DNA from 2 places in the Marinobacter sp. EVN1 genome. Region 1 is predicted to be linked to the other one. Evidence: predicted binding sites of a transcription regulator. Region 1 holds the regulator's gene; the other holds the start of a gene.
What was found. The regulator sigma-54, encoded in region 1, starts transcription at its own class of promoters, with help from an activator protein. The targets are predictions, from matches to a motif close to ANTGGCATNNANNTTGCTNT.

Region 1 (4,334 bases):
ACGTTTCTCTGGAGATTCGCTCCGGCGAGATTGTCGGCCTGCTCGGCCCCAACGGCGCCGGCAAGACCACCTGCTTCTACATGATCGTGGGCCTGGTGCCTGCGGATCACGGCCGGATCACCATCGACACCCAGGACATCACCCCGCTGCCAATGCATGGGCGCGCCCGCAAGGGCATCGGTTACCTGCCCCAGGAGGCCTCCGTGTTTCGCAAACTGACCGTGCGGGACAACATCATGGCCATCCTCGAAACCCGCAAAGGCATGAGTCGGGCGGAACGGGAGGCCAAGCTGGAAGAGTTGCTGGAAGAGTTTCATATTACTCACATCCGTGACAGCGTGGGTATGGCGCTATCCGGCGGCGAACGCCGCAGGGTTGAAATCGCCCGGGCGCTGGCCATGGAGCCTGCGTTTATCCTGCTGGACGAACCCTTCGCGGGCGTAGACCCTATCTCCGTCAGTGACATCAAGCACATTATCCGGCACCTGCGAGATAAAGGTATTGGCGTGTTGATTACCGACCATAACGTTCGGGAAACCCTCGACATCTGCGAGAATGCCTACATCGTTTCCGGCGGCCACATCATCGCCTCCGGCAATGCCGAAGCCATTCTGGCAAACCAGCAGGTGAAAGAAGTGTATCTGGGTGATGAGTTCCGGCTCTGACCTGATAAAACAGGGTTTATCCGAGGTCTGATTGTTTTGATGATCTGTAGCAAGTAAACTCGGCAAAAAACTTGCTTATACTGTTCACAGACAATGGCAAGTAACCAGCGTACAACATTTTTTTCGGCCTGTGCGCCGGCAAAGCAACAACCGGGATGCCCATGAGTTATGGATCTTGAGCCATGGTTATGAAAGCCTCATTACAGCTTAAGCTGGGCCAGAGTCTGACCATGACGCCCCAGCTGCAGCAGGCCATACGCCTGCTACAGCTTTCTACCCTCGATCTCCAGCAGGAAATCCAGCAGGCGCTGGAGTCCAACCCCATGCTGGAAACCTCAGAGGACGATGAGCACCCTGAAGGCGACGAGCGCGAAGAGCACGAGCACAGTGAAGCTTCCAGCTCTGAGGCCAACCAGGACGACAGCCACCAGGACGCGAGCCCGGACTGGGACGAAACCGAGAACGGCCCTGACTGGTCGTCCGAGAACGATATTCCGGACAACATTCCCGATGATCTGCCAGTGGATACCGCCTGGGACGACATCTACCAGTCTGCCCCGGCTCCGGCCAGCAAAGGCGAAGACGAGCACGAATCGGATTTCGAAACCCGGAACTCGCCTACCGAAACCCTGCAGGATCACCTCGAGTGGCAGTTGAACCTGACGCCTCTGAGCGAGCGGGATCAGGCCATTGCCCACGCGCTGCTGGATGCTGTGGATGAGCGCGGCTACCTGACGTCTGACATTGAGGACATTCACGCAGGCCTGCTGGACGAAACCGAAGAAGACCCGTTGGAACTGGACGAAGTGGAAGCGGTACTCCACCGCCTGCAACACTTCGACCCGCCAGGCGTGTTCGCTCGGGATCTCCAGGAATGCCTGCTGATTCAGCTCAACCAGCTGCCACCGGATACCCCCTGGCTGCGCCAGGCGAGACTGGTGGTTACCCAGTTCCTACACCTGCTTGGCAACCGGGACTACGCGCAGCTGTTACGCCGCAGCCGGCTCAAGGAAGACCAGCTGAAACAGGTACTGGCCCTGATCACCAGCCTGAACCCGCGCCCTGGCGATGTCGTGGACCGGGCCGAACCGGATTACGTTATCCCGGACGTCATCGTACGCAAACACGAAGGCCGATGGCGGGTTGAACTCAACCCGGAAATCGCTCCGCGTATCCGGGTGAATGCCAGCTACGCGTCACTGATCCGCCGGGCTGACAGCAGTGCCGATAACACCTACCTGCGCGACCAGCTGCAAGAAGCGAAATGGTTTATCAAGAGCCTGCAAAGCCGGAATGAAACCCTGCTGAAAGTGGCCACCCGCATCGTTGAACACCAGCAAGGGTTCCTCGATCAGGGCGAAGAAGCCATGAAGCCTCTGATCCTGTCTGACATTGCCCAGGCGGTGGAAATGCACGAGTCCACGATTTCCCGGGTTACCACCCAGAAGTACATGCACACGCCCCGCGGTATTTTCGAGCTGAAGTACTTTTTCTCCAGCCACGTCAGCACCGCCGAGGGCGGCGAATGCTCGTCTACAGCCATCCGGGCGATGATCAAGAAACTGATTGCCGAGGAAACCCCGAAAAAGCCATTGAGCGATAGCAAAATTGCAGCCATGCTAGGGGAACAGGGAATCAACGTGGCGCGGCGTACCGTGGCCAAATACCGGGAGGCCATGCATATTCCTCCCTCGAACGAACGAAAACGCCTGGTTTAAACTTTCGCCGGTGCATGATGCACTGGCACGCAAGCCGGCAAGCACGCCGGCAGTATGACAACAGGAGACGCCTATGCAACTCAACATTTCAGGCCATCACGTAGAACTGACTCCCGCTCTGAAGGATTACGTCAACACCAAGCTCGAGAAGCTGGAGCGTCACTTCGACCACATCAGTAACTGCCAGGTCACCCTGGAGGTCGAGAAGGTGCGCCAGATGGCGGAAGCCACGCTGCACGTGATTGGTGGTGAGATTCACGCAAAGGCAGAAAGTGAGGACATGTACGCCGCAATCGACGCTCTGGTCGACAAGCTGGACCGTCAGATCCTCAAGCACAAGGAAAAGAACGTAGACCGGATGCACGGTAACGGCGGTCGCTGAAGCGCGAACCTTACCGGGTGTTTCATGAAACGAGCTGCGGCGGGGCTAACCGGCCGCAGCCTTTTTTTTACGGACATGCAGTCGATCCATGAGCGAGCCATCCCTGACCATCGACAATATTCTTGCCCCTGAACTGACCCTCTGTAAGGTGCCGGCCTCAAGCAAGAAACGTGTGCTGGAGTTCATCGCTGAACGGATTCACTTTCAGGATGAAATCCTCAGCGACACCCAGATCTTCAACAATCTGGTCTCCCGCGAACGCCTGGGTAGCACCGGTATCGGTGAGGGTATTGCCATCCCCCACTGCCGACTGGAAGGCCTGGACCGCGTCATCGGCGTACTGATGACTCTGGAAGAGCCGGTAGACTTTGATGCTATCGATAACCAGCCGGTAGATCTGGTGTTTGCCCTGATCGTCCCCAAAGAAGCCACCAGTGAACACCTGGAGTTACTGAGCCAACTGGCGGAGCGCTTCAATGACAGCACTTTCTGCGCCCGGCTGCGCCAAAGTGAAGATCCCGCGACCCTTTACCAGCGTATGGCGGAGAGTAATCACTGAGATCAGCCTGATATCTGGACAGGCTGCCAGGCAGATTGAAGGAGAAACAGTCCCATGAAGCTGATTATCGTCAGTGGCCGATCCGGTTCCGGCAAGAGTACGGCCCTGCATGTGCTGGAAGACCTGGGATTCTACTGCATCGACAACCTGCCCATTGGCTTGCTGTTCCCGCTGACCCGAGAGGCGGCCACCCAGGAAGCGCCCGGCCGGCTGAAAAAAATGGCCGTCAGTATTGATGCCCGTAACCTGTCCGCCGAGCTGGCCAATTTTGAAACCATTTACCAGCAACTGAAGCAGACCGGTGTCGAGGTTGAAATCATATTCCTGGATGCCGACGAGCAGTCACTGCTGCAACGCTTTCACGCAACCCGCCGCAAGCATCCGCTGAGCGATGACAAGACGTCTCTGCGGGAGGCAATCACCAACGAAAAGCAATTACTGGAACCCCTGTCAAAGCTGGCCGATCTTTACGTCAACACGACCGGGCTCTCCATGTACGAGCTACGCGACATGATCAAGCAGCGCGTGGCCGGTCGCAAGGATCAGGAACTGGCACTGCTGTTCCAGTCCTTTGGCTTCAAACATGGCGTGCCGGTGGATTCAGACTATGTCTTCGACGTCCGCTGCCTGCCCAATCCATACTGGGACACCAGCCTGCGCAAGCACACCGGCGTTGATCAGCCGGTCATCGAATTTCTGGAACGGGAACCGCTGACACGTCAGATGGTGGATGACGTCACGGGCTTCCTGAATACCTGGCTGCCCTCGTTTGCCGACAGCAATCGTAGTTACATGACCATTTCCATCGGTTGCACCGGTGGCCAGCACCGCTCTGTTTATGTGTGTGAGCAGCTCGGGCGCTATTTCCGCGATCATTACCGTAATGTGCAGGTGCGCCACACCGAACTGCCACACCTTCAAACCCGGGGAGAAATCTGAGCGCCTATGATTTGCCGCCCCATCACCATCATCAACAAACTCGGCCTGCATGCGCGGGCCACGGCGAAGCT
Region 2 (4,334 bases), on a different contig from region 1:
CAGTTTCTCGAAATACGGCGCATCGGTAGCGTTCGCCAGTAACGGCTGGTGATTGAGCGAGTGAGGAAAGCCGGTTTTGAGCTGCTCCGCCAGTTCGGGTGCAGCAAAGAGACTGATGGTAGACCGGGATAGCGGATGAACCGCGAAACGTTCAGGAGATTCTGCCTGGGGCATTCTATCGGTCAGTACAACGTCGAGCTCCTTCCGCTTGAGGCTGAGAAGAAGATCTTCCGTCCGGCCGGTCCGGCATTCCAGTTGCACGGGCCGGTTCAGCTTCATCGCCGGGTGAAGGAGGTAATAGGCGATCAGTTTGTGGATAGACGCCGATATGCCCGCAGACAAGGAAAGCGGCCTGTGTTCAGGTCCCGCCCTCAGGGTTTCAGACAACTGACCGGTTAGCTCGAAGATCTCATCGGCATAACTGCGAACCATATGGCCGAGTTCTGTGAGCACCAGTTGCCGGCGCTCGCGGCTGAATAACCGGCCACCCACCGCGCCTTCAAAGGTCGCAAGCTGGCCACTGAGGGTCTGGGGTGCCAGGTCGAGCACCTCGCTGGCTCGGGCAATAGAGCCTTCGCGGCTAATAACCCAGAAATAATAGAGATGTCGGAGGTTCAGATTCTCCACATCGGTCCCCTACTCCGCATTGAACAGTTCCCGGCTATTTTTTGCGATAGATGATGCCAGGGTGACACTGGACCATTTCGTAGAGATTGGGAAGCCCGTTCAAAGACTCAGAAGCACCAAGAATCAGATAGCCTCCGGGGTTCAGAGCACCATGCAGCCGGGTAAGAATGTCCTTTTTCAGTTCCGCTGAGAAATAGATCAGCACATTCCGGCACATGATGATGTCGAACTTGCCAAGCATGTATCGATCCAGCAGGTTCAATTCCTTGAATTCCACCATGGACTTGATTTGCGGTCGAATCTGCCAACCACCGTTGGCCGAGGGGGTAAAAAAGTGCTTTTGACGCTCCGGCGACAGCCCGCGGCCGATGGCGATCATTTCATACTCGCCTCTCCGGGCAACCTCCAGCACGCTTTTGGAAATGTCCGTTGCCGTGATTTTTACATCCCGCAGCTTACCCGGCCGGGTACGGCGGAATTCGTCAATTACCATGGCTACGGAGTATGGCTCCTGGCCAGTAGAACAGGCGGAAGACCAGATTCTTAACGGCTGGAGTGAACTGCGCTCGGCAAACTCTGGCAAGAGCTTTTCCTGCAGAATCCGGAACGGATGGTTGTCCCTGAACCAAAGTGTCTCGTTGGTCGTCATCGCGTCGATGACCACCTCGCGCAAGCCTGCCCTTCCAGGCCTCTTTAATCGTTCCAGAAGCTCTCCAAGGGAATTCAGGCTGTTTTCTTCGAGAATGCGCCGAAGCCTGCTCTTTACAAGATACTGTTTGTTATCACCCAGCAGGATGCCGCACGCATCCTGCAGGAACTTTTTAAAGGCTTCGTATTCCTGGGGCGTTATGTCCGCTTTCATTGGATCTCTTCGTGGGTGAAACCATCAGCCGAGCATCAGTGCTGATCAATAATTTCCATTACTCGCTCGGCCAGCTCATCCGGGCTGAATTTCGCCATGAAATCGTCTGCGCCCACTTTCTGCACCATCGCCCGGTTGAAGACACCGCTCAGCGAGGTGTGCAGCATTACATACATTTCTTTCAGAGCCGCATCTTCTTTGATTCTGGTAACGAGGGTGTAGCCGTCCATTTCCGGCATCTCAACATCAGAGATAATCAGAGACAGGTGATCATTTGCGCGCGATCCATCCTGAGTTATCTCTTTGAGATACTGCAGTGCTTGCTTGCCATCGTTTTTGGTAACCACTTCCATTCCTATAGCGGTCAGGCAACGCTCGATCTGCCGACGAGCCACCGAAGAGTCATCCACCACCAGCACAGGCAGGTGGCCCGGCACACGTTCGGCACTCCTGGCAACCAACTCCTCCGTAACATCTTCCCTGAGCGGAGAAACTTCTGCAAGAATCTTTTCTACATCTATGATTTCTACCAGCTTATCATCAATCTTCGTCACCGCAGTCAGGTAAACATCCTTCCCTGCGCCCTTCGGCGGAGGCAAGATATCTTCCCAGTTCATATTCATAATCCGGTCTACGCCCGTTACCAGAAAGCCCTGGGTTTTACGGTTGTACTCGGTGATGATCACGAAACTGGTAGACAACTGCTCTTGCGGAATACCCGGCAGACCGATCGACATACTCAAATCAATAATGGGAATGGTCTCACCACGAATGTGGGAGACGCCTCTGACGACGCTCCGGCTATTGGGAATCGACGACAGTTTCGGGCACTGAAGAACTTCCTTAATCTTGAATACGTTGATGCCGTACAACTGCCGCCCCCGTAAACGGAACAGCAATAGCTCAAGCCGGTTCTGACCGACTAGCTGGGTGCGCTGGTTAACGCTGTCTAATACCCCTGCCATGATGCTTTACTCCTGGCGTGCCTATACCGGCATCAATATTGCTTTGACCTTTGCAAGGTGTTTTCAGGCCTGTCCAAGACAAATCTTTGACGCCTGCAAACCTGTTAAGGGTTAACGGCCCGACAACCCGAATCCTTAACGTGTTTCGACAAAATCCACAGATACAGACAGCATAGGACAAACCGGTGCGTATGCGAATCATCTTTTTGGCTGCATTGTGTCTATCACTGAGCCCAATCACTCTGTCTTCGGAGAGAACCAGTGCTGAAGCCATCCGTGACGCTGCCCAGACGTTCTTGGCAGAGTGGTCCAGAACCCTTGCTGCCGAGGGCTACACGAGCCGCTACGAAGTTGGCGCTATCGACAGCCGCATCGCCCTTGCTGCCTGCAACCAGGGGCTGAACGCCGAGTTTGCGGGCGATCCGCTACAGACCACCAGCCCGTCGGTCCTGGTTTCCTGCAGTGGTGAGCGCCCCTGGAGAATGTACGTTACCACCAGCGTCGAGGTTCACGGCCCTGCCCTGATAGCAGCCCGTCCCCTGGCGCGCGGAGAGCGCCTGACACCAGATCTGGTCACCGTAAATTCGGTGCAGATCAATGCCAGTCGTCGCGGCGTACTCACCCGCAAAGAGTCCGTTTCAGGCATGATGATGCGCCGCCCGGTGAACGCCGGCACGGTAATGACCCCGGATCTCCTTGAAGCTCCCAACGCGATTGAGCGGGGTGACCATGTTATTATCACCGCGCGCTCAGGCTCATTCTCGGTATCATCTCGCGGTAAGGCACTGGCGAGCGCGGGCGTTGGAGAACAGGTACTGGTGGAAAATCTCCGCTCGTCCCGGACAGTCAAAGCTCGTGCCGTTGGCCCCGGGCGGGTCGAAATTCCGATGTAAGGCGGCAAACAGCAAGAGCGGCAAATGTTTTCCGTTTTGTAACTAAAGTATGGCGCGGATTTGCCGTTAAGCAGATATAAACCCGAATACGCCACTTTCTTGTGGCCCCAGGCAAGCAGGTATTGATATGTCAGTTGACTTAAATGGAATTGGCCCCGGCCAGGTCAACACCACGCGCACCACGGCCGACAAAGCCTCAGGCAATCAAACGTCACAGGCACCCACAGGCGAGCAAGCCAAGGCCCAGAGCCCCGCTGCCCGTGGCGAGAACGTGAACCTGAGCAATCAGGCGAAAAACCTGAAGCAACTTGAGCAGAAGCTGGGGGACTACCCCGAAATGGACGATGATCGCATCGAACAGATTCGTTCTGCTCTTGAGAACGGCACTTACAAGGTAGATGCCCAGAAACTGGCCCAGAAAATGCTTGAGATGGATAAAAGCATTTTCGGGTGAGTAAAGCATGACTGCACATGAACAGTTGAAAGCGATTCTTCAGGAAGATATCCGCCAGCTTGAGTTGCTGGCGGAAGTACTCCACCAGGAAAAATCCGTGCTCTCCTCTGCGGATATCCAGCCCCTCCAGGAAATGACCAGCCGGAAAAACCAGATTCTTGAAGGCATACGCGACCGCGCCAAAAAGAAAATTCACCTGCTGGTGAATATGGGCTACAAGCCCAATGCAGGAGAGCCATCACGCTTCATTCGCGCCGCTGGCATGGATGAGCTGCACCAACTCTGGAAAGACGCCGACACCCGTCTGCGCGAATGCCAGGCCGTGAACCAGAACAACGGCCGAATTCTTGGCCACCTGCAAAAGCGCCTGTCACGCCTTACCGACATCTTCCGAGGTGCTTCCGCCCAGCAGAAGCTCTATGGTGCCAAAGGCCAGCAGACCAACGTCTCAAGCACCAATATTCTGGCCAGCGCCTGATACACCCATCGCTCACAGACAACGAAATGCCCGGAGATCTTCCGGGCATTTTTCG

Region 2: the regulator sigma-54 is predicted to act here: its motif matches at 2,480-2,499, upstream of flgA (flagellar basal body P-ring formation chaperone FlgA).

Annotation. Positions count from the first base shown of each region.
Region 1 covers NZ_AXCB01000023.1:101,686-106,019, forward strand. The annotation lists gene lptB (LPS export ABC transporter ATP-binding protein) at 1-665, shown strand, start outside; gene Q674_RS32100 (RNA polymerase factor sigma-54) at 854-2,383, shown strand; gene hpf (ribosome hibernation promoting factor) at 2,457-2,765, shown strand; gene ptsN (PTS IIA-like nitrogen regulatory protein PtsN) at 2,854-3,324, shown strand; gene rapZ (RNase adapter RapZ) at 3,379-4,263, shown strand; gene Q674_RS32120 (HPr family phosphocarrier protein) at 4,270-4,334, shown strand, end outside.
Region 2 covers NZ_AXCB01000012.1:189,614-193,947, reverse strand. The annotation lists gene Q674_RS25945 (LysR family transcriptional regulator) at 1-627, opposite strand, end outside; gene Q674_RS25940 (CheR family methyltransferase) at 662-1,489, opposite strand; gene Q674_RS25935 (chemotaxis protein CheV) at 1,525-2,454, opposite strand; gene flgA (flagellar basal body P-ring formation chaperone FlgA) at 2,640-3,347, shown strand; gene flgM (flagellar biosynthesis anti-sigma factor FlgM) at 3,475-3,801, shown strand; gene Q674_RS25920 (flagella synthesis protein FlgN) at 3,809-4,279, shown strand.